3 regions of the Abyssisolibacter fermentans genome follow, and region 1 is predicted to be linked to each of the others. Evidence: riboswitches for the same ligand, from Rfam matches in the RefSeq annotation. Region 1 holds a riboswitch; each other region holds the start of a gene.
The links. A riboswitch is a leader RNA that binds a small molecule or an ion and turns the genes downstream of it on or off. The one in region 1 is predicted to bind cobalamin.
Positions count from the first base shown of each region.

Region 2: linked by a shared signal. The riboswitch ahead of AYC61_RS06400 (cobyric acid synthase) and the one ahead of AYC61_RS20890 (helical backbone metal receptor) in region 1 are both predicted to bind cobalamin.
Region 3: linked by a shared signal. The riboswitch ahead of AYC61_RS19420 (sirohydrochlorin cobaltochelatase) and the one ahead of AYC61_RS20890 (helical backbone metal receptor) in region 1 are both predicted to bind cobalamin.

Region 1 covers NZ_LOHE01000024.1:24,424-36,865, forward strand. The annotation lists gene thiE (thiamine phosphate synthase) at 1-624, shown strand, start outside; gene thiM (hydroxyethylthiazole kinase) at 1-5, shown strand, start outside; gene AYC61_RS01320 (heme ABC transporter ATP-binding protein) at 679-1,461, opposite strand; gene AYC61_RS01325 (FecCD family ABC transporter permease) at 1,477-2,520, opposite strand; gene AYC61_RS20890 (helical backbone metal receptor) at 2,533-3,789, opposite strand; cobalamin riboswitch at 3,889-4,070, opposite strand; gene AYC61_RS01330 (GNAT family N-acetyltransferase) at 4,248-4,799, shown strand; gene AYC61_RS01335 (aminopeptidase) at 4,862-5,974, opposite strand; gene AYC61_RS01340 (aminopeptidase) at 6,214-7,326, opposite strand; gene AYC61_RS01345 (aminopeptidase) at 7,564-8,673, opposite strand; gene AYC61_RS01350 (NUDIX hydrolase) at 8,785-9,423, opposite strand; gene AYC61_RS01355 (16S rRNA (uracil(1498)-N(3))-methyltransferase) at 9,426-10,133, opposite strand; gene AYC61_RS01360 (MFS transporter) at 10,328-11,515, opposite strand; gene thrS (threonine--tRNA ligase) at 12,072-12,442, opposite strand, start outside.
Region 2 covers NZ_LOHE01000040.1:17,191-23,248, reverse strand. The annotation lists gene AYC61_RS06410 (D-alanyl-D-alanine carboxypeptidase family protein) at 1-179, shown strand, start outside; gene AYC61_RS06405 (hypothetical protein) at 426-1,031, shown strand; cobalamin riboswitch at 1,233-1,419, shown strand; gene AYC61_RS06400 (cobyric acid synthase) at 1,582-3,072, shown strand; gene cbiB (adenosylcobinamide-phosphate synthase CbiB) at 3,074-4,036, shown strand; gene cobD (threonine-phosphate decarboxylase CobD) at 4,078-5,154, shown strand; gene cobU (bifunctional adenosylcobinamide kinase/adenosylcobinamide-phosphate guanylyltransferase) at 5,123-5,680, shown strand; gene cobS (adenosylcobinamide-GDP ribazoletransferase) at 5,691-6,058, shown strand, end outside.
Region 3 covers NZ_LOHE01000108.1:477-6,534, forward strand. The annotation lists gene AYC61_RS19415 (type II CAAX endopeptidase family protein) at 86-907, shown strand; gene AYC61_RS19420 (sirohydrochlorin cobaltochelatase) at 1,010-1,927, opposite strand; cobalamin riboswitch at 2,104-2,288, opposite strand; gene AYC61_RS19425 (NAD(P)/FAD-dependent oxidoreductase) at 2,525-3,961, shown strand; gene AYC61_RS19430 (FAD-dependent oxidoreductase) at 4,330-5,586, shown strand; gene AYC61_RS19435 (DUF1667 domain-containing protein) at 5,590-5,949, shown strand.

The sequences.
Region 1 (12,442 bases):
AATAAAGTTAATTATAAACTCTATTTAGTTACTGATAGTAACATTATTGGTGATAGAAATTTGGTAGAATGCGTAAGAGATGCAATAATCGGAGGTGTTTCTGTAGTTCAACTTAGAGAAAAAAATATTTCTACTAGAGATTTTTATCAAACAGCTTTAGCACTAAAAGAATTAACAGATTATTATAATGTCCCACTTATAATAAATGATAGATTAGATATAGCTCTTGCTGTTGATGCAGCAGGTCTACATATAGGACAAAGTGACCTTCCAGCTATTGAAGCTAGAAAATTACTAGGTAAAGATAAAATACTAGGTGTCTCTGTATCAAATATTGAACAAGCTCAAAAAGCTAAAATTCAAGGGGCTGACTATATAGGTGTTGGAGCAATTTTCCCAACTAATTCCAAAGGCGATGCAAAAAATCTAAACATAGATATATTGACTAATATTAGAAATTCTGTTGATATACCAATTGTAGCTATAGGCGGCATCAACGAAAATAATATAGAACTATTAAATAATACCAAGATAAATGGAGTTGCAGTTATTTCTGCAATACTAGGTAACGAAGATATTATAAAAGCTTCAAATAATTTATATTATAAATGTAAATTTCTATAAGCAAAACTATTAAAAATATGGGTGTTTCAAAAACATTTGAAACACCCTTCTATATCAATTAATTTTAGGTATAATATATGTCATATTTTGTTCTTTATTCTTTATGAGCTCTACTCCTATGTCATATATTTTTTTAATGTTTTTCTCTGTCAAAACCCTTTCTGGTTTATCATATGCCTGTATTTTACCATCTTGCATTAAAATAATATTATCACAATATTTTGCTGCTAAATTAATATCATGTATAGTAACTATAATAGTTAAATTATTTTCTAAATTTAATTTCTTACATAAATTCAACAAATTAATTTGGTGTTTTATATCTAAATGAGAAATAGGCTCATCTAATAACAATATTTCTGGCTCTTGAGCTAAAGCTCTTGCTAACATAACTCTTTGCCTTTCTCCACCACTTATTTGAAGTATTTTTTTATCTCTAAACTTCCATGTTTCAGTTTTTTTCATGCATTCTTCTACCACATCATAATCTCTTTTTATTTCTGATGAATATCTTTTTTGATATGGCATTCTACCCATCAATACAATATCATGAACAGTAAAGTCAAAGCTAATTACATCAAATTGATGGACTACTGCCATCCTTTTAGCTAAACTTTTACAGCTTATTTTACCGATTTCTTCTTTCCCAAGAAATATTTTACCATCATATGGCTTTAATAGATTACATAAATTTTTTAATAAAGTAGTCTTCCCACATCCATTTGGTCCTAATATTCCTAAAAAATCTCCCTTATCAACCGAAAAACTTATATTTTTTAATATAGTATTGTTAGAATATTTAAATGATATATTTTGTATATCCATAGCACTAATCATAAATTTTCAACCTTTCTATATACTATTTTTTGATTTTCTTAATAGATAAAGGAAAAATGGTCCTCCAAATATTGAAGTTATTATTCCTACTGGTATTTCTACGCCTCTTAATATGTTTCTTGCTAAAGTATCACAGATTAGCAAGAACATTGCACCACCTACAAAAGATATCGGCATCAACACTCTATGATCAGAACCGAATATAAGTCTCAATAGATGAGGTACTATCAATCCAACAAATCCGATTATTCCACTTACAGAAACTGCACAAGCTGCTAACAAGGATGCAACTACAAGAACAATTTTTTTTACAGTTTCTACATTTACTCCTAGGCACTGAGCACTTTCTTCACCAACTGATAATGCATTTAATTCTTTAGCCAATGAAATAAGTACAAATGAACCTATTATAGCCGGTATTACCACTACTACTATTTGTGTCCAACTTGCTCCATTAAAGCTCCCCATAGTCCATCCAATTATTTTACCTAATTCTTCATGATTAAATATCATAATTAATGACACTATAGAAGATAATAGTGAACTCATGACTATTCCTGATAATAATATTGATGTTGTGGATATTCTATTTCCTTTTTTCGCCAGACTATATACTAATATAGTCGTTATTAACGCACCTGCAAATGCTAAAAGAGAAATAATACCAAGACCCATAATGTTTTTGTTTATACCTAAAACTATACCTAGCGTTGCTCCAAAGGCAGCACCAGATGACGATCCCATAATATAAGGTTCTGCCATTGGATTTTTGAATATAGCTTGATAAGCTACTCCAACTAATGCTAATATTCCTCCACACAAAGCCGATATTATTATTCTTGGAAGTCTTACATTTAAAACTATGAATATATTCGATTTTTTTATATTTGAAATATCAATATCTAGAAATTTAATCTTATTTAGAGTTATTTTTATAACATCCGTGACATCTATATGTACTGTACCTAATGCAACAGCACAAAACATGAACAATATAAGAAATAAAAATAGTATTAAAATTGCTATATGATATTTCTTTTTGTTTTTTAAGTATGACATTAAATCACCGCTTTAGAAACCTAATTTTTTTGTTAAATCACTGTGAACTATGTTGAATAATATTTTTAAACCTTCGTTGATAGATCTTGGTGATGATCTGTCAAATATATTATTGTCAACTTTATAATATGATTTTTGATTAACAGCAGTTAATATGCTGTAATTATTGTTATTTATCATAGCATCTACATTAGTTTCATTACCAACTATTATATCCGGATCTTTATCTATAACTTTTTCTACACTATATTTCCAACCAGTTACATCAGCAGCAATATTAGTAGCTCCAACTGTTCTGATAATATCTGCAATAAATGTATCACTACCAGCTGTATATTCACCATATTGTCCAGTACCTACTACGTAATATATACTTGGCTTATTTAGATTGCTTTGATTGTTTAGAACGTATTTAACCTTTTGAACTTTTGATTTCATACTTGATACTAATGCTCTAGCTTCATAATTTCTATTAACTATTTTACCTAACTGTATTATTTGGGCATATATTCCTTCAACCTTGTTTGGTGTAGCTGAAGAAATAGATATTATTCCCGCTTCATTTAATTTATCTAATATCTCTTGTTTAAAATGTGTTTCAGCAATAGCTATTTCTGGTTGTATATCGACTATTACCTCAATATTTGGTTCATAAAGTGTTCCAACATTTTTTATATTTTCTACCTCTTTAGGATAATCACAATATTGTGTCCTACCTACTACCTTGTCTCCTGCACCTATTTCAAATAATTTTTCAGTTACTCCAGGTGCTAATGATATTATTTTAGAAGGCTCTTTTTCAATTACCATTTCATTATCACCATTTTTTATTGTAATAGGATATTTATATGTATCGTCTGATATTTTTTCATACTTAACTATTCCAGCTCCACTATCCCAAATTATGCTATAATTTAATGTTTCTAATAAGAATCTATATGGTAAATATATTTTGTTATCTTCCTTGAAGGTTTTACAATCAACCGTTAAATCAATATTATTAACCTTTACTTTGTTTGAATCTAAATAAAAAGTCATTGTAACATCTTCATTAGACACTATAGTACTACTATATTCATTTTTTACACTAACACCAAATTCATATATCTCATCTGTTGATATAAATGATCTGCCATTAATCACTTTAAAATCCACTGCACGACGATTAAAGTCGCTTTGACTAGTAGCTAATCCTTCTTGTACATATAAACTACTTGAAGCAAACACAACTACTAAACAAATAATAAATAATTTTAATAATTTTTTCATATATATTACTCCTTTCATATTTTGCCTTGGAGGTTTTTCAAAAAAAAATAACACATTTGGAATATGTGTTTTTAAACCACACACTTCCCTCCGAAGCATAAGTCTTTTTTCTTAAAGGCAGGTTTCCTGGCTTGTAGTTCATCTTTGATTCTACCTTCCCACTCAAAATTGAAGAGCAGTGGCTATTAGAATCTCATCCCTACATACAGTAGCGGGGGCTGCAAAGGCTTTTAACCTTTTTCCCTTTTAACTTTTTAAGCACCTTAAAGATTTCTATTTGATTATATTTATAGTATAGTCAACTTGATTATACTTGTCAACATTAACCTATACATAACAAATATAAATCTTTATTATATTATTTATATATTATAGTATAATAAGTTATGTTATAATTAAGTGCAGAAAACCACAATTACACATCTATATAGTACAAAATATTAAGGGGTGAAATTAATATGTATGAACATATTAATATAGAAACAGAACGTTTATTTATTAGAAATTTTGCCAATGCTGATATTTATAATTTACATAGAATAGTAAATGATGAAGCTATAATGAGAAATGTTCCCTTTGCTAAAGAAAGAACGTTCAAAGAGTGTGAAAAGTTATTGAAAAGAATATTAAATCGATATAAAGAAAGTACAATAAACAAATTTCAAGGATTTCTCTTATTAGTAGTTTCAAAAGACAACAACGAATGTATAGGTTTTGTTGGATTATTCCCACTTACTTATGATACTACTGAAAACGAATTGTTCTATGGACTATTTGAAGAACACTATAGAAAAGGATATGCAACTGAAATAGGAAAAGCTATTATTGTATATGGTTTTAATAACATGAATATTAATAAAATAGTTGCTACTGTCAATAAAGATAATAAAGCATCTAGCAAGGTACTAAAGAAGATAGGTATGTACTATGAATACGAAATAAAGGATGAAGAAGCAGAAGGTAGCTCTTATGATGGTGAGCTAATGTACTCTATAAAAAAAGCAGATTAATACAAAAGTCTCAAAATGGCAGTACTAAACTTGTCCATTTTGAGACAACATCACTAATAATATTATTTTAAATTCTCAGGATTTAAGCATTCAAGTTCAGGCAATACAAACATACCATCTTTTCTTATTAGTACATCATCAAAATATATTTCTCCTCCACCATATTCAGGTGTTTGAATACATACTAAATCCCAATGTATAACTGAACTATTACCATTAGGTGCCTCTTCATAAGCTCTTCCTGGTGTAAAGTGAAAGCTTCCCATGATTTTTTCATCAAATAATGCATCCTTCATAGGTTTTATTACATATGGATTAACCCCTATTGCAAACTCTCCTACATATCTTGCTCCTTCATCAGTATCAAACACTTTGTTAATCCTCTCAGTATCATTAGCTGTAGCCTTAACAATTTTTCCATCTTTAAATTCTAAACATATATTTTCATAAGTAAAACCTTCATATACAGCAGGACAATTGTAAGAAAGTATGCCATTTATAGAGTCCTTAACAGGTGCTGTGAAAACTTCACCATCAGGGATGTTTTCATCTCCACAGCACTTAATTACCGGAATACCCTTTATAGAAAAAGTTAAATCTGTTCCATTTCCTTTTATATGAACTCTATCTGTTTTAGTCATTAGTTCTACTAAATTATCCATTGCTTTTGACATTTTGCTATAATCTAGATTACAAACCTTAAAATAAAAGTCTTCAAAGCTTTCTAAGCTTGTATTTGCCGCTTGTGCCATACTCGCATTTGGATATCTCAAATATACCCATCTAACATTACTAAGAACATAGTCCATAATTGGTTCATAATATTTTGATAATAGCCTGAATTTTTCTGGAGCTACATCTGATAATTCATTTATATTATCAGTTCCACCTATATTAATTTGTACATCCATTGATTTTGTTCTTTTTAGTTCAATATCACAAAATAGCTTTAGCTGCTCATCGCTATAATTTAAAGCAAGTTCTCTTTCTATTGAACTGTCTTGAAGATTAACATATGGATAGCCCCCTGCTTTATACACTTCTTTTATTACTGCCCTAACTAAAGGATATGTACTTGTTCCTTCAGTATTAATCAGTACTTTATCACCTTTTTTAACTTTCGTAGAATAATTAACTAAATTTTCTGCCAATTTAACGATTCTTGAGTCCATGATATTTCCCCCTTTTATTTTATTGTCAGCTTCAAAAGCTATGCTACTCATAAATTCTATGCTGCATATTAAGTAACTCAGTTTCCCCCATCACTAGTTGTAAAAAATACCAATATTTTATTAAGCAATCATCCTCTATCAAAAATTTTAGATGATTCCCTAATTAAAAACTTATAAAGCTAAAAACAATAAATTTATCTATATTTATATAAATTTCCGTTTTGCAGTTGTATTGCTTGAAACTATTTCAAATTTTCAGGATTCAGACACTCAAGCTCAGGTACAACAAATTTACCATCTTTTCTTATTAATACATCATCAAAGTATATTTCTCCCCCACCATACTCAGGTGTTTGAATGCATACTAAATCCCAATGTATAGCTGAATTATTACCATTAGGTGCTTTTTCATAAGCTCTTCCTGGTGTAAAGTGGAAGCTTCCCATGATTTTTTCATCAAATAATGTATCCTTCATAGGTTTTGTTACATATGGATTAACTCCTATTGCAAACTCTCCTACATATCTTGCTCCTTCATCAGTATCAAATACTTTATTTATTCTCTCAGTATCATTTGCTGTTGCTTTAACAATTTTTCCATCCTTAAATTCTAAACAAATATTTTCGTAAGTAAAGCCTTGATATACAGCAGGACAATTGTACGAAAGCTTGCCATTAACAGAATCTTTTATAGGTGCAGTATACACTTCACCATCTGGTATGTTAAGTTGTCCATCACATTTAACTACTGGAATTCCTTTTATTGAAAAAGTTAAATCTGTACCTTCTCCTTTGATATGAACTTTATCTGTTCTGTTCATTAATTCAACTAAATTATCCATTGCTTTTGACATTTTTTCATAATCCATAATACATACATTAAAATAGAACTCTTCAAAGCTTTCTAAACTTGTATTTGCTGCTTGTACCATGCTTGCATTAGGATATCTTAATACTACCCATTTAGTATTATCAACTCTACAATCCCTTACTGGTTTGTCACATTTTAATATTAATTCAATCTTCTCACTATCAACATCAGAAAGCTCATTAATATTGTCTGATCCTCCAATACCAATATACACATCCATGTTTTTCATCTTTAATAATTTCATCTCAGCTTTGAATTTTAATTGTTCTTCATTGCATTCTAAAGCAATTTCTCTAAAAATAGCTCCATCTTCTAAATAAGTAAATGGATATCCCCCTGCTTTATACACTTCTTTTATCAATGCTCTAACTAAAGGATATGTACTAGCTCCTTTAGCTTCTATTAAAACCTTTTCGTCTTTTTTAACTTTTGTAGAATAATTTACTAAATTTTCTGCCAATTTAGCGATTCTTGAGTCCATGATATTTCCCCCTTTTATTTTATTGTTAGCTTCAAAAGCTATACTACTCATAAATTCTTTGCTACATATTAAGTAACTCAGTTTCCCCCATTAATAGTTGTAAAAATCTCAATATTATTATTAAGGAATCATCCATCAAAAACTTTAGATGATTCCCCTAATTAAAGATTTATAAAGCTAATAACAATAATTTATCTATATTTATATAAATATCAGTTTTACAGTTGTATTGCTTTAAAGTTATTTTAAATTTTCAGGATTCAGACATTCAAGTTCAGGTACTACAAATTTACCGTCTTTTCTTATTAATACATCATCAAAGTATATTTCTCCTCCACCATACTCAGGTGTTTGAATACATACTAAATCCCAATGTATAGCTGAATTATTACCATTAGGTGCTTCTTCATAAGCTCTTCCTGGTGTAAAGTGGAAGCTTCCCATGATTTTTTCATCAAATAATGTATCCTTCATAGGTTTTGTTACATATGGATTAACTCCTATTGCAAACTCTCCTATATATCTTGCTCCTTCATCAGTATCAAATACTTTGTTGATTCTCTCAGTATCATTAGCTGTAGCCTTAACTATTTTTCCATCTTTAAATTCTAAACATATATTTTCATAAGTAAAACCTTGATATACAGCTGGACAATTGTATGTTAATACACCATTAATAGAATCCTTAACAGGAGCTGTAAATACTTCTCCGTCTGGTATGTTTACTTCTCCTGCACATTTAATTACTGGAATACCTTTAATGGAAAATGTTAAATCTGTACCTTCTCCTTTTATATGAACTCTATCTGTTTTACTCATCAATTCTACTAAATTATCCATTGCTTTTGACATTTTTCCATAATCCATAGTACATACATCAAAATAGAAATCTTCAAAGCCTTCTAAACTTGAATTTGCAGCTTGTGCCATACTTGCATTAGGGTATCTTAATACTACCCATCTTGTATGATCAATTCTATGTTCTAAAACAGGTTTAGCACATTTATTCATTATTCTAATTTTCTCACTATCAACATCAGATAGCTCGTTCATATTATCTGTTCCGCTAATACCAATGTATACGTCCATGTTTTTCATGTTTAGTAATTCCATTTCAGCTTTAAACTTCATTTGCTCCTCATTGCATCCTAAAGCTACCTCTCTATTAATCGAACTATCTCTAATATCAGTATATGGATAACCTCCTGCTTTATATATTTCCTTTATTAAAGCTCTAACTAATGGAAATGTGCTAGTTCCTACTGTTCTTATTAATACTTTTTCACCTTTTTGTACTTTAGTTGAATAATTAACCAAATTTTTCGCCAATATAGCAATTCTACTATCCATTTTATCTTCTCCTTTCGCAGTCCATTATTTACCAATAATAATCTTATCATATTTTTTCTTATCTATCAAACAATATAACAAAAACTCAACAATTTATTACATATCATAATTTCAATCTTTATTATATATGTAATATTGTTTGTAAGTTGAGATGAAATTATCTATGAATTTTGCTGTAATTCCCCATATTATGTATCCATTATAGTTGTAAAAATGAATAGGATACTTACCTTTACGCCAAATATATTTCTTACCATTTGGAATTAAACCATATGGAAAAGAATCATCTAACTTAATATCAGTTTCAGAATAATATTTATCAGGTTCGGTATTATAAAAAAATGTAAGAGGAACTAAAAAACAATGGTCAACTTCACTGTTACTATACCCCTGAATCTTCTTTATATCCAACATGCCAACAAAAGCAAATATTTGAATATTAGCGGGTGCTCCTATATAATCAAGCTCCCCAATTATATTTATATTTTTTTCATTCACTCCTAATTCTTCGCATGTTTCTCTTATACAAGCCTCTATTGGTGTTTCATTATTCTCAATTGCTCCTCCTGGAAAAGATATTTCACCAGGTTGGGTCTCTAAATCTTTTGCTCTAACCTCAAAAAGTATATGTAATTCACCCTCAACCTTAACTAACGGTAACAAAACAGAGTAGCTTTTTCTTATATTCATCTGTTTACCTTTTCTATTTTTAAAAACTTTATATATGCTATCTAAATGCACCTTAATCACCCTTAATATAATTTGCCATAAATATATGGAACTGCTGTCTCTACTTTTAGAATTCTATTTCCAAACCCTACTACTGTAAAACCATGTTTCTTAAGCATATCAATTTCATATTCTATGAACCCGCCTTCTGGACCTATAGCAATAGTTGTAGGTTTCTTGATATCATATGGACACATAGCATCAGCTATTGGATGAGCAACTAATGCAATAGTGCCTTCAATAATACTAGATATTTGATCCTCTACAAAAGGCTTGAAAAGTTTAACAACTCTAACTTCAGGTAGTATTGTATCTTTTGTTTGTTCTAATCCTAAAATCATATTTTTACTTAAACTCTCCTCGCTAAGCACTGGACTATTCCAATAGCTTTTCTGTACTCTCCAGGTCTTTATAACAAATATTTTTTTTATACCTAATGCTGTAGCTGTTTGCAATATTCTAGCAAAAACTTTTGGTCTAGGCATAGCTAATATTAGCTGAGATTGCAGTGGTTTAGGTGGTTCATCAGTTAAATTGACCTTCATTTGCAACATTTTATTTTCCATATTTGTTATATAACCCGTACCTATTTTGCCATTAAGTAATCCAACCTTTAATGTTTGACCAACTTCAGCTTTATGTACAGATAAGACATGTTCAAATCTTCTTCCTTCAATTCTAACAATATCTTTTTCAATAAAATCTTCCTTAAATAATATAATTAAATTCATAAATAACCTTCCTAACTTAAAATCTATGCTATGTATATTATAATGCACTCTTTTTTTTAATTCAATAAATAGTATTAAGTAAAAAGTTTTATACCATAAAACATATTACATTAATAAGAATATACATATAATAATAAATCTAAATCCAGATTATTCAAAGTTATATGAATAATCTGGACTAATGAAATACGTCATCATTTCCTAGAATTAAGTAAAAAGTATAGATGAATAATATACAGAATACTTCCTATGATTGCTAAATTCTTTAAGGCAAACATTATCGAAAATACATCACCTAATTTTCCTATTAATGGAAATAACAAAATCATGAAGAAACTAAATACCATGCTTCTAAAAGATAGTATAGTTGCTCTGTATTTACTAGGAATCTGTTTATTGATATAATCACCTACCGCAACAAATATAATTCCTTCTACAACAGATATAATGATATAAAATACATAAGTAAATTTAGTCAATACTACTCCCCATAAACATAAAATTGTTATAAGAGGCATTAATATTAGTACTCCTTTCTCCTTAATAACCCTCTCTATTTTATATACTTTTGTTGCTATAATAGCTCCTAATAATGAAGCTATTGAAAAAATAATACCTATTTTTATTTCTGAGTATCCACTGCCTTTCCAATAGTTTTGAAGATAAAAAAATAAACTGGTCGCTGTTGCACTAATGATTTCACCAAACACTATAAGAAAACCGATTCTCTTATTGCTAGATAAAACACCAATACTCTTTGTAAACTGGTTTTTTAGCACAATAAATGGATTTTTTTCTTTTACAGTTTTGTTTTTTATACTTGGTTCTGTGAAGGAAAATGCTTGAATAAAGCTAACAGTTTCAAAAACAGCAGTTAAAGCAAATACCATTAAATAACTTTTTGTAGCCAAATATCCACCAACAATATACGAAGTAATACATCCAATCTGCATGAACATCTCAATTTTCCCATTTATCTTCATATACTTCTTCTCTTTACCTATTTCTTTCAAAGAATCATATACTAAAGCTTCTCCAGCTCCTGATTCCAAATTATATGATAGAGCTGATATAACAAATGAAATCATAAACCAATAAAAATTATTGGAATATAATAATATTATTGTACTAACAACTGAAGCAAATCTGCCTGTTATTCTACTAACTTTTCTTCCATAAATATCTGCTACTATCCCCGTTGGAATTTCCATAAAAAACGACGTAATATGAAATATTGCTTCTAAAATTCCAAGCTGCATTAAAGACATTCCCTTTGCTGCTAGATAGATCATCCATAATCCCTGAGATAAGTTCAAAGAACTTATGAATGTATATAAATAATTTCTATTAATATTTTTATTTAAATTTGTTTTATAACTCATGGTAATACCCCCAATGTTGTATATAGTTAATTTTTAATTACCTAATAATATCTTTTACCCTCCTCCCAATGAAAGCGCGCAAAAAAACCTTAAGTAGACTCTACTTAAGGTTTAAAACATAATTCTATATTCTAAATGTAAAGTTTTACTTATTAATTAGTTTACATAATATTTAATTTTGGACGCACCTCCCCTATGGTCACCAAAATTGAATGTTATGTTTCTATGTACATCATAATACTCTAGCATGTACGAACTAACAAATAAGTTCATCCTTTACACCTCCTCATCCTAATTTATTCCTAATTATAAATTTTCAATGTGATTATATCATAAATTATATTACTATACAAGAGCAAGAGCAGCTTAGATAACGAAATATAGGCATCTCCTAGTAAAAAAATGTCTTGTATAGCTTCAACACAAAAACATTGAGCATCACTTTCCTCAAAGATTTACCCTAGCTATTTTAATAATTTTTCAAACTCTTATTACAACAGTAAAGCTTTCCATTAATAGCACAAAACCTAGAATTAAAATTCTAGGTTTTTGTTAATTATTTCTTTTCTTCAATTTGCTTTACTATCATATCAACAAACTCTTCAACCTTCATTGCTCCTATATCACCTTTTTCTCTATCTCTAATTGCTAAGCTATTTGCTTCTGCTTCTTTTTCTCCTACAATAAGCATATAAGGTATTTTTTGAAGCTGTGCTTCTCTAATCTTATAACCTATTTTTTCAGCTCTATGGTCAACTTCAACTCTTATTTGTTTTTCCATTAATTTTTTCTTGATATCATATGCATAATCATTGTATTTATCAGATATAGGAAGAACAGTTACTTGAACTGGTGCAATCCACAATGGGAATTTTCCAGCAAAATGTTCTATTAGTATTCCAATAAATCTCTCTATACTTCCAAATA
Region 2 (6,058 bases), on a different contig from region 1:
AGTGGTACATGAAAGAAGCTACAGGCTTTAAAACTGGACATACAGATGAATCGGGTTATTGTTTAATAGCAACTGCGAAAGAAGGAGACAAAAATGTACTAGCTGTAATACTAGGAAGCACAGAAGATGATGTATTTTCAGATGCACAAAAATTATTAAAATATGGATTGTTTAATTAAACCCAGTAATTCAAAATTATACGGCACACTATTCAAAGTTATATGAATAATCAAGGTTAAATTTATATTTTGTAAGTACATAACAAACTGTATATATACCAATAAATAATATAGAAAAAAAGGTTTTGAATAGACCTTTTTTTAATGTAAAAATAAAGAAAAAAATTACAATATTACAAAATAATGATATAATATAAGTTGTAAATTAATATAAGAATGTTAAATCAATTTAAATTAGGAGGAAAAATGAATAAAAAAGTTAAAATGGGATTACTCATAACTTTAATGCTAGTAATAAGTATAGCTATAATATTTAATAGAGAAGAGCCAGAAAAAATAGTTGTTGATGGATACAATGTAGAGCAACTTAATTTACAAATAAATATGAATGTTGATAAAGAATTTGTTGATCCGAATTTTTCGTATGTCCCCACATTTTCAAAATATCACTTAACTGAAAAAATAGATTTTGTAACAATTGATCCACCTTATACTATTAAAAATATGACAACTATTGGAATTAACTATACGGATAATGGTATTGATACGACATTTTTTCCTGTTTTGTATCTTCAAGGTTTTTATAAAAAAGAAATTTCAGAAAAAAATCATTTTATAAAAATTGAAGATAAATACTATAAGAATAAACAGCTTATAGATTATATAGTTTATGAAGATAAAAATGTAATAGTCTATAATATTAGTAATTTAATAAATTTTTATGATATAGATACTAAAATATCAAAACTAAGTAATATGTACAAAGAAAAAAATTATGACTATACATGGATAAAAGGTATGCATGATTATTTTCTAAACAACAATGTATTAAAAATATATAAACAACTATAAAACATATGAGAAATACTAGAAAATACTTTAGTAAAATACATTTTAGTATTTTCTCTTGTTCTAATAAATGTAGTGTTAGTATGTTAAAATTCTTAATTATTACCTTAACATATAAATAGACAACAGTGCGCAAATCAAAAATCTATTGAGATTGAGAAATAAAATGATATAATAGTTAATAGATATTGTATACAATCAGTAAAACTAAATAAAATTAAAGGTGCTTATTACTTATTATTAAGCTAAGAGGGAAAGAGGTTGAAAGCCTCTGCAGCCCCCGCTACTGTAAATAGGGATGAAATCTTTACACCACTAACAGCCTTGTTGGGAAGGTAAGAAAGTAAGATGATCTATAAGCCAGGAAACCTGCCTTTAATATTAAAGCTACAACTACTTCGGTGGGAAGTGTGTTGATTTTTATAACACATATTAGCTTTATGTGTTTTTTTAAAGCAGAAAATCCAGATTTTTTCATAAAGAAAACAAGTGTATAGAATATCGTTTATTATTAAAACATGACTAGACAATATATTAAATTGGAGTGGATATAATGGCTAAAAATATTATGTTTCAAGGTACAGGTTCTTCAGTTGGAAAGAGTATTTTGACAGCAGGTTTGTGTAGAGTTTTAGTACAAGATGGTTATAAAACTGCACCATTTAAATCTCAAAATATGGCTTTAAATTCATTTGTGACTAAGGACGGAAAAGAAATGGGAAGAGCTCAAGTAGTACAGGCAGAAGCAGCAGGTATAGAGCCTACTGTTGATATGAATCCTATTTTACTAAAACCTACAAGTGATGTAGGAAGTCAAGTTATAATAAATGGGGAAGTACATGGAAATGTGAAAGCCTTTGATTATTATAAAAAGAAGCCAGAACTAAAAAAATGTGTATTAGATGCATATAACAATTTAGATGAAAAATTTGACTTAATAGTAATAGAGGGTGCGGGTAGTCCAGCAGAAATCAATTTAAGAGACAATGACATTGTTAATATGGGAATGGCAGAGATGGTTGATGCTCCTGTTTTATTAATAGGAGATATAGACAGAGGAGGAGTGTTCGCATCAATTTATGGAACATTAATGCTTTTAAGTAAAGAAGAACAGGAAAGAGTTAAAGGTTTTGTAATCAATAAATTCAGAGGAAATGTTGACATCTTGATGCCTGGAGTTAGAATGCTGGAGGAAAAGATAAATAAACCTTGCTTAGGAGTAATACCTTATATAGATTTAAACATTGATGATGAAGATAGTGTTACAGAAAGATTTAGAGACAAAGGGAAAGGAGATATAAATATAGGAGTAATAAAGCTCCCTTATATATCAAATTTTAGTGATTTTACGCCTTTGGAATTAGAGCACGGCATAAATGTAAAATATATATTGAACTCTGATGATTTTGAAAATATAGATTTATTGATAATACCTGGCAGCAAGAATACCATAAAAGATATGAGATATTTATATGACACTGGATTCGATAGGATTATATACAAATTACATAGAAAAGGTATACCTGTTATAGGGATTTGCGGCGGTTATCAAATATTAGGACAAACGATAACTGATCCAGATAGTATTGAATCTAATACAAATAAAATTAATGGTCTTGGATTATTAAATACAAATACAATAATAACTGCAACTAAAGAAACTAAACAGATATCAGGCATTATTAATGAAGAACTAGAGATGTGTAAGGATATCAAAGATACTAATGTATGTGGATATGAAATACACATGGGTCAAACAACTTTATCCTCAGATACTAAGCCATTTATAACACTAGAAGATGGCAGAAATGACGGTGCTGTTAATAAAAAAGGTAATGTTGTTGGAACATACCTACATGGTATTTTTGAAAATGATGAGTTTAGAAAAGCCATTATAAAGCATCTAATGGAGAAGAAGGGGCTAGAGCTAAAAGAAAATGATATCAGCTATAATGATTATAAAAATAGAGAATATGATAAACTAGCTGATTTAATCAGGGAAAACTTAGATATTGCTAAGGTTAAGGAAATCATGGGGTTATAATATGGAAAAATTAATTGTTTTTTTGATAGCCATATTTTTAGATTTCATTTTAGGGGATCCTGTTTCTTGGCCTCATCCAATAATATATGTAGGTAAATTGATAAGTTATCTTGAGAAAAAAATAAGAAAACAAAATATTATATCATTAAAAACAGGTGGATTTATATTATTAATACTAAGTGTACTGATTGTTGTCAGCATACTAAGCATAATACTAGGTTTAGCAGGCTATATACATCATTATGTAAAAACAGTATTGATTATATATTTTATCTATACTTCACTAGCTTCAAGATGTTTACATGAAGAAGCGCTGAAGGTTTATCGAGTTTTAAAAAGCAAAGATATACAAAAGGCAAGAGTACAGTTATCTTATTTAGTAGGTAGAGATACAAAGGAACTAAATGAAGAAGAAATAACTCGTGGAACAGTAGAAACAGTAGCAGAAAACACTATAGATGGTGTGTTAGCACCAATGTTCTATATTATAATAGGTTTTCTGATAGGGTTTCCTGTGCAGTTGGTTTATATATACAAAACAGTAAATACACTAGATTCAATGGTTGGATATATTCAACAGCCATATACAGAGATAGGTTGTGCCTCTGCTAAGTTTGATGATGTACTCAATTATATACCAGCTAGGATTGGTTCAGTATTTATGTTATTAGGTGGTTTATTTTTTAAATACGATTTATCAAATGGATTCAAAATCTTAATAAGAGACAGAAGAAATCATAAAAGTCCAAATTGTGGATACCCAGAAGCAGTAGCAGCGGGATTATTAAACATACAGCTTGGAGGGACAAACACATATTTTGGACAAAAACTCTACAAACCTACTATAGGTGATAAAAACAGAAATATTGATATAGAAGATATAAAATCAGCAGTAAAAATAATGTACAGCTCTCAGGCTTTGATAATCCTTGTAACAATAATAGCGTTTTATATGTCTAATTAACTAGGTTTAGTAGAAATCAGTACAACGAAGGAGTAAATCATATGAATAAACATGGTGGATATTACGGAGCAAAACAAGATGTAATTGATTTTAGTGTTAACATTAACCCATTAGGAGTTTCCAAAAAACTCGAGCAGACTATAGTAGATGGCATAAAGCAAATTCATAAATATCCTGAGATAGATGGAAAATCTACTATTGAGTATATCGCTAATCACTATAATCTAAAAAATGATGAGTTAGTATTAGGAAATGGTGCAATAGACCTTATTTACCTGTTTGCTAGAGCATTAAAACCTAAAAAAGTGCTTGTAATTCAGCCTACATTTAATGAATATAAGAGAGCATTTAAATTAATTGGCTCTAAGATTTATGAGTATATATTAAATACGGACAAATTTGAATTAGATGTGAAAGAGTTAATAAATTATATGCATGAACTTAAGCCGGATGTAGTAGTTATATGCAATCCAAATAACCCAACAGGTACATATCATGATATTTGTAAAATGAATGAAATACTAGAAGCTGTAAAAGAAATAAACAGTATATTATTTGTAGATGAATCGTTCATAGAATTTTCTAATAAAGAATCTTTGATTAAATATGTGTCATCATATCCTTTATTTATACTCAGATCAATGACTAAATTTTTTGCAGTTCCGGGATTGAGATTAGGTTTTGGCGTAAGCAATAAAAATATAATAGCAAAAATGAATGAATATAAAGAACCTTGGAGCGTGAATTATCTGTCATTAATATCAGTACCCGTTTTATTGGAAAATCAAGAGTATATTAATAAGACTCTTGATTGGTATAAAGCAGAAAAAGAATATGTATATGATAATTTAAAAGAGCTTGAAGCAATAAAAGTTTACAAGAGCTCAACAAATTTTCATCTTTGTAAGGTTAAAGAATCAAATGCAGAGCTATTAAAAGACAAATTATTAAAAAAAGGTATATACATAAGAACCTGCGAGGATTTCTCGGGTTTAGACAATACATTCTTTAGATTGGCTTTAAAAAAGCATGAGGACAATGAGAAATTGATATGTGCTTTAAAAGAAACAGCAAGGGGTGAAATAGATGAACATAACACTTGTGACAGGTGGAGCTAGAAGCGGAAAGAGTACTTATGCAGAACGCTTAGCTAGAGAATCAAATAAAAAAGTTACATATATTGCAACAGCTATACCGTTTGATGATGGTATGAAGGATAGAATAAAGAAGCATAAGGCATCAAGACCAAGCTATTGGAGTACCATAGAAAGATACAAAGAGTTTTCAAGTATGAAAGCTATGCCAGAATTTCAAGAAGCTGACTTGTTATTACTCGATTGCATGACTGTTTTAGTCTCTAATTTATTATTAGATAGTGGTCTTGATTTTGATAATTGCTCTATGGCACAAATTGACTCTTTAGAAGAAGATATATTTAAAGAAGTAAATGAATTAATAGATACTTTAAGGTCATATGACAAGAGTATTATAATTGTAACAAATGAGCTTGGTATGGGTATTGTACCGGCATATAGAATGGGAAGAATTTTTAGAGACATTGCAGGTAGAGTAAATCAATATATAGCAAGTATTGCAGATGATGTTTTTTTAACAGTATCAGGAATACCATTAAAAATTAAGTGAGGTAATTAATATGAAAGGCTTTTTATTAATGATAACTTTTTTAACAAGGATACCAATAAAGATAAACTTCAAGTATAAAAGCGAGGATTTTCTAAATGCTATTTTCATGATGCCATTAGTAGGTCTAATAATAGGTGGATTTATGTATTTAGTAGCATTGTCATCTAGGTGTTTTGACAAACCAGTAGTGAGCGTATTTATATGGGTTTGTTATATTTGGATAACAGGTGGACTTCATATAGATGGATTAGCAGATTCAATTGATGGAGTTTTTAGTAATAGAGGTAAAGAAAGAGCTTTAGAAATAATGAAGGACAGTAGAGTAGGTACATTTGGAGTATTAGCTATTTTTCTTGTATATGCTTTAAATATAGTATT
Region 3 (6,058 bases), on a different contig from region 1:
AGGGTTTTGATAATAAATATAGAAATAATGTAGATGTGTGTATTTATAGATTGTTGAATTATATATATAAAGGGGGAGAAATTTCATGCATCTATCGATTAATAGTTTTTCAGAGTTTTTAATTGGAATTGTGATACTAGTTTTTTTGATTATTTTTTATAAACCTACTAAAGAGTATTCGCTTAAATATAAAGCTAAATGTAAAAAAATAGCAATGACTATTACAGCACTAAGTTTTGTTAATCTTATATTGATAAATATTACATATAAAAATTTGGACCCGTTTTTTGTAACAGGCTTGTTTTTAGGGTTGTTTATTAACTATGCTATATTAAAAGGAGAATTAAGAGTAGCACAATCATTATCAGATATAAATTGGTTAACAGGAAGCAGTTATTTGAAAGGAAAATTTAGTTTTAAAAATATAGATTGGGCGTTGATTTTTAAAACTAGTCTTATATTATTAATTTGGACAACATTGGTATTTGGTATTTTTAAACCTGAAATGAATGATAATTTAGCAGGGGATTTGTTGCAAGGATCAGGATCAAAATTGATTGCTGTAATAAATAATATTATAGTTATTTGCTTAATAGCACCTCTAAGTGAAGAAATAATTTATCGATTTTTTGCAATTAATATATTTTTACGTTGGTTTGGGAAAAAAAGAAAAATATCAATAGTGCTTGCTGTTCTTATTCCAACTATTACATGGATGTATTTGCATTCTGGAACTTTAGCTAATAACTGGATTAAATATGTTCAAGTATTACCAGCAGGATTAGCTTTTAGTTACATATTATATAAAAAAGATGTTGAGCATAGTATCTTAACTCATATGGTATTTAATATATCAGCCTTTTTTATTACATTTATTTTTTTGAAACTTAATTTTCTTAGAGTCTAAATGAAAAAGCCTGAGTTAGTATTAGACTCAGGCTTTAGTGAGGTTTTTAATGAGTGCTTACTTATATATAAATGTGGAAATTTCCTTTTTAAAAATATTATCTTATTCTGCTTCTTGAGTATTTAAAGAATCTTTTAGGTGCTGGATATATAAGTCTTGAACTCCTTCTATTTGACCTAAACCTTTTATTATTGGTTCTACTTTATAACCTTTGCTTTCTAAAATCATTTTCCATGAATCTTCTTCGTCTCCTGCCATGTCATTCTTTGCATGATCACCAGCTACTACCATTAGTGGCATTAAGTAAATTTTCTTGTAATTCTTATCTTTTGTAATATCTAATAGTGTATCTAATGATGGATAACCTTCTACAGTTCCGATATAAATATTATCATAGCCTTTATATTTGAATGTGTAATCTAAGCACGCATATGCTGAATTTGAAAAATGATGTGTACCATGTCCCATGAAGAATAATGCTTCATCTTCTTTAAGTGTTGGGATTTCTTTTGAAAGTACATCAACTAAATTCATGTAATCTTCAGGACTTGTTAACAAGGGATTACCAAATGTTATTTTTTCGAATTTATCTTTATAATTGTTAACTAATTCAAGGGTGTCGTGGTATTCAGCTCCATTCATTACATGTAGTGATTGAATGAGTACTTCACCATAGCCTTCACTTACAAGTTTTTCTAGTGCTTGCTTTACATTATCTATTTCTAAACCATCTCTTTTTTTCAGTTTGTTAATTATAAACTGAGATGTAAATGCTTTTTTGAAATCATAATCAGGAAATGCTTTTGCTATTTTTGCTTCTGTTGCTTCTATTGTTAATTTGCGTGTTTCATTGTGGCTTGTACCAAAGCTGACTACAAGTACTGCTTTTTTGTTTGGGTCACATTTAGAAACCTCTTTTTCATTATTTTGCTCTGTTCCTGTTGTTTTAGAATTAGAACAACCTGCTAGTAAACTAAAAGATAAAACTGAAACTAATAATAATAATAATAACTTTTTCATGTGTAACACTCCTCTTATATTAATATTTATTAGGGCAAAAATTATTTATTTGCCCTAATATAAATGGTAGGGGTTACTTCGTAGGGAACAACATAAAAAAACCGCCATAAAGGCGGTATTATAGACATAGTTAGTTTAGACTAAAATGCTATACTATACTTCCCACCGAAGTATGATTGTATATTTTCATAAAGGTAGGTCTTCCGACTCTTACTTATAGCTTGAATATCGCCTTCCCAAAATAATTCAGTGGCATTTTGATATCAAACAAGTAATTACGGCAGCGGGGGCTGTGCAAGAATTTCACTTGACTTCCCTTTTAATCACATTTATTATGTGAGCCTTTTGAAATATTTGTGTTCTGTTCGTTAATAGTATAACATCAAATAAGAGTAATGTCTACGAGTAAGTTAATAATTTATCAATATAATTTTATTTACAATAATAGTTTAATGTGCTATACTGAAATTAACAATAGAATATTGGCTAAGAGAATAGGAGAGCCGTTTCAAATTTTTCCATTAACTATGGGGAATATTTGTGACGGCTTTTTTGCTTATATAAATATTCTTAATACCATAAGTGGAGGGGTTTTATATGTATGATGTTGCTGTGATTGGAGCAGGTGTAATAGGAACTTTTATTGCAAGAGAATTATCTCGATATGATTTGAAAATTGTAATAGTTGAAAAAGATAATGATGTTGCAAATGGAACTACTAAGGCAAATAGTGCTATTGTTCATGCGGGTTATGATGCAGATTATGATAGCTTAAAAGGAAAACTTAATGCTTTAGGAAACTCTATGTTTGACAAAGTTTGTAGTGAACTGGATGTACCTTTTAAAAGAATAGGTTCTTTAGTTTTAGGATTTGATGATGAAGATATGAAAACCTTAGATAAATTATATAAAAATGGATTGAAGTTAAATATACCAGATTTAAAAATATTAAATGGTGATGAAGCTAGAGCTTTAGAACCAAACATTAGTGAAAATGTTGTTGGAGCTTTACAAGCGCCTACTGCGGGTATAGTTGGACCGTGGGAGCTTGCTGTTGCTTTAGCTGAGAATGCAGTTGAAAATGGTGTTGAAATAAGATTGAACAATGAGGTGAAAAACATCAATAAAACAACTGATGGTTATAAAATCACTACTAATGATGGTGAAATAGATGCAAAATATGTTATAAACTGTGCTGGTGTATATGCGGATAAAATAAATGCTATGGTAGCAGAGCCAGAATTTAAGATTACTCCGAGAAAAGGTCAATATTATTTATTGGATAAGAGTGCAGGAAATCTGTTTAACTCTGTAATATTCCAATGCCCTACTAAATTAGGCAAGGGTGTACTGATAACACCTACTGTTCATGGTAATTTGTTAGTAGGTCCTGATTCACAGGATATTGATGATAAAGAAGATATAAGTACTACATCTGATAGAATGAATCTTGTAAGAGAATATGCTGCTAAATCATGTGATAACATTCCGTTTAATCAAGTAATAACATCTTTTGCAGGGTTAAGAGCTGAACCAACGGGTGGAGATTTCATAATTGCTGAGGCTAAAGATGCAAAAGGATTTATAAATGTTGCAGGAATTAAATCACCTGGATTATCTGCATCTCCTGCTATTGCAGATTATGTTGTAAAATTATTATTTGATATTACTGGTGATATTAAAGAGAATAAAAACTTTAATCCTGTTAGAAGACCAGTGATAAGATTTATGGAGCTTACTGATGAACAAAAGGCTGAGGTAATAAAGAAGGATTCAAGATATGGAAGAATAATATGCAGATGTGAAAATATCACAGAAGGAGAAATAGTAGATATAATCCAAAGAAAAGTTGGAGCTAGAACTGTTGATGGAGTTAAGAGAAGAGCAAGACCAGGTATGGGAAGATGTCAAGGCGGATTCTGTGGTCCTAGAGTTATGGAGATATTAGCTCGTGAGTTAGATGTTGATATTTCAACTATTGTTAAATCTGAAAAGAATTCTTATATTATCACAAATGAAACAAAGACAAATTAGATTATAGGTAGATGCAAAATGCATATTAAATAAAATGAATAACTTTTAATGTTTAGCTCATAATTTTTTGGCGAGGGGAACCATCTTATAATCTTTGACGGCTGGGCAAGAGCTCGTTTTGAGTAGAGAACCAAAATCTATGATTTTGAGTGAATCACTTACTCCTAGGAATGCAGTGAGTAGAGAGCAACATATTTATTAAAGTGAGAGCGATGAAGAAACGAACTCTTGAAGTCACGCTTTCAAAGAAACATTAGATGTTTCCCTAGTGACTATATTGTTAGTTTTTGCAACAAATTTAAAAGTAGTATTATTGAGGAGTGTAGCATTTCGTAATTAACTAAATTGTGGCAGGAGGTATATCAATGTTGAATTATGATATTGTTGTAGTTGGCGGAGGACCCGCAGGTCTGGCAGCAGCTATCGAAGCAAGAGAGAACGGTGTAAAAAGTATATTAGTTATAGAAAGAGACAGAGAACTTGGAGGTATATTACAGCAGTGTATTCATAATGGTTTTGGACTTCACGTATTTAAAGAAGAATTAACAGGACCGGAGTATGCTCAGAGGTTTATTGAAAAGCTTAAAGAAATGAATATAGAGTACAAATTAGATACTATGGTTTTAGATATTTCTGATGATAAAGTAGTAAGTGCTATCAATTCAGTTGACGGCTTTGTAAAGATTAATGCAAAGGCTGTTATTTTAGCAATGGGTTGTAGAGAAAGAACTAGAGGTGCTATCAATATTCCTGGATATAGACCAGCTGGAGTTTATACAGCAGGTATGGCTCAAAGATTTATTAACATGGAAGGGTACATGGTAGGAAAAAAAGTAGTTATTTTAGGTTCAGGAGATATTGGGTTGATTATGGCTAGAAGACTTACTCTAGAGGGAGCAGAAGTTTTAGCTGTAGCTGAATTAATGCCATTTTCAGGAGGGCTTACTAGAAATATAGTTCAATGTTTAGAAGATTATAACATTCCTTTGATGTTAAGTCACACAGTTGTTGAAGTCAAGGGAAAAGATAGAGTTGAAGGTGTAGTTATTGCACAGGTTGATGAAAACAGAAAACTTATTAAAGGAACTGAAAAAGAATTTGTTTGCGATACTTTATTGCTATCTGTTGGACTTATACCTGAGAATGAAATATCTAAAAATGCAGGTATAAAGCTTGATAGAGTTACGTCAGGACCTGTAGTTAATGAAAGTATGGAAACTTCTATAGAAGGTGTTTTTGCAAGTGGGAATGTAGTTCATGTTCATGACTTGGTTGATTTCGTTACTGCTGAAAGTAAAAGAGCAGGTAAAAATGCAGCTAAATATGTTAAAGGTGAGCTTAAAGCTTGTGATAAATATATAACTTCAAGTGCGGGAAATGGTATCGGGTATATAGTACCTCAAATAATCAGAGAAGAAAATTTAGAAGATAATCTAGAGTTGTTTATGAGAGTTAGAAATGTATATAAAAATGTAAAAATGGAAGTCAAAGCTGATGGCAAAGTGATAAAGGAAATCAAGAAAAAACATTTAGCTCCGGGTGAAATGGAGATTGTTAAAATAGATTCTAATTTAATAAAAGGTAAGGATATAGAACAAATAACTGTATCTATAAAGGAGGCATAGTAAATGAAAAAAGAAATGATTTGTATAACATGCCCAATGGGATGTCATTTGACTGTAGAAGATGATAAAAGCTCAGAGAGTGGATACAAAGTATCAGGTAATATATGCAAAAGAGGAGAAAAATACGCTGTTGAAGAGTTGACTAATCCTACTAGAGTTATTACATCTACTGTTAAAATAGAAAATGGTATTTTAAAGAGATTACCTGTAAAGACTGATGGTGCAATACCTAAAGATTTGAATTTTAAATGTATGGAAGAAATAAATAAAGTTGTTGTAAATGCTCCAATATCAGTAGGAGATGTAATAATAGAGAATATATTAAACACAGGTATAAATTTAGTAGCATCAAGAAGCATGTAAAGTGAAAAAAAAGTTAGCGTAAAGTTATTGTAGGAAAAAATAAAAAAAGAAAGCACCCTTTTGTGATAATATAAGTTTGACAAAACAAATAAAACAAAAGGATGGTGCT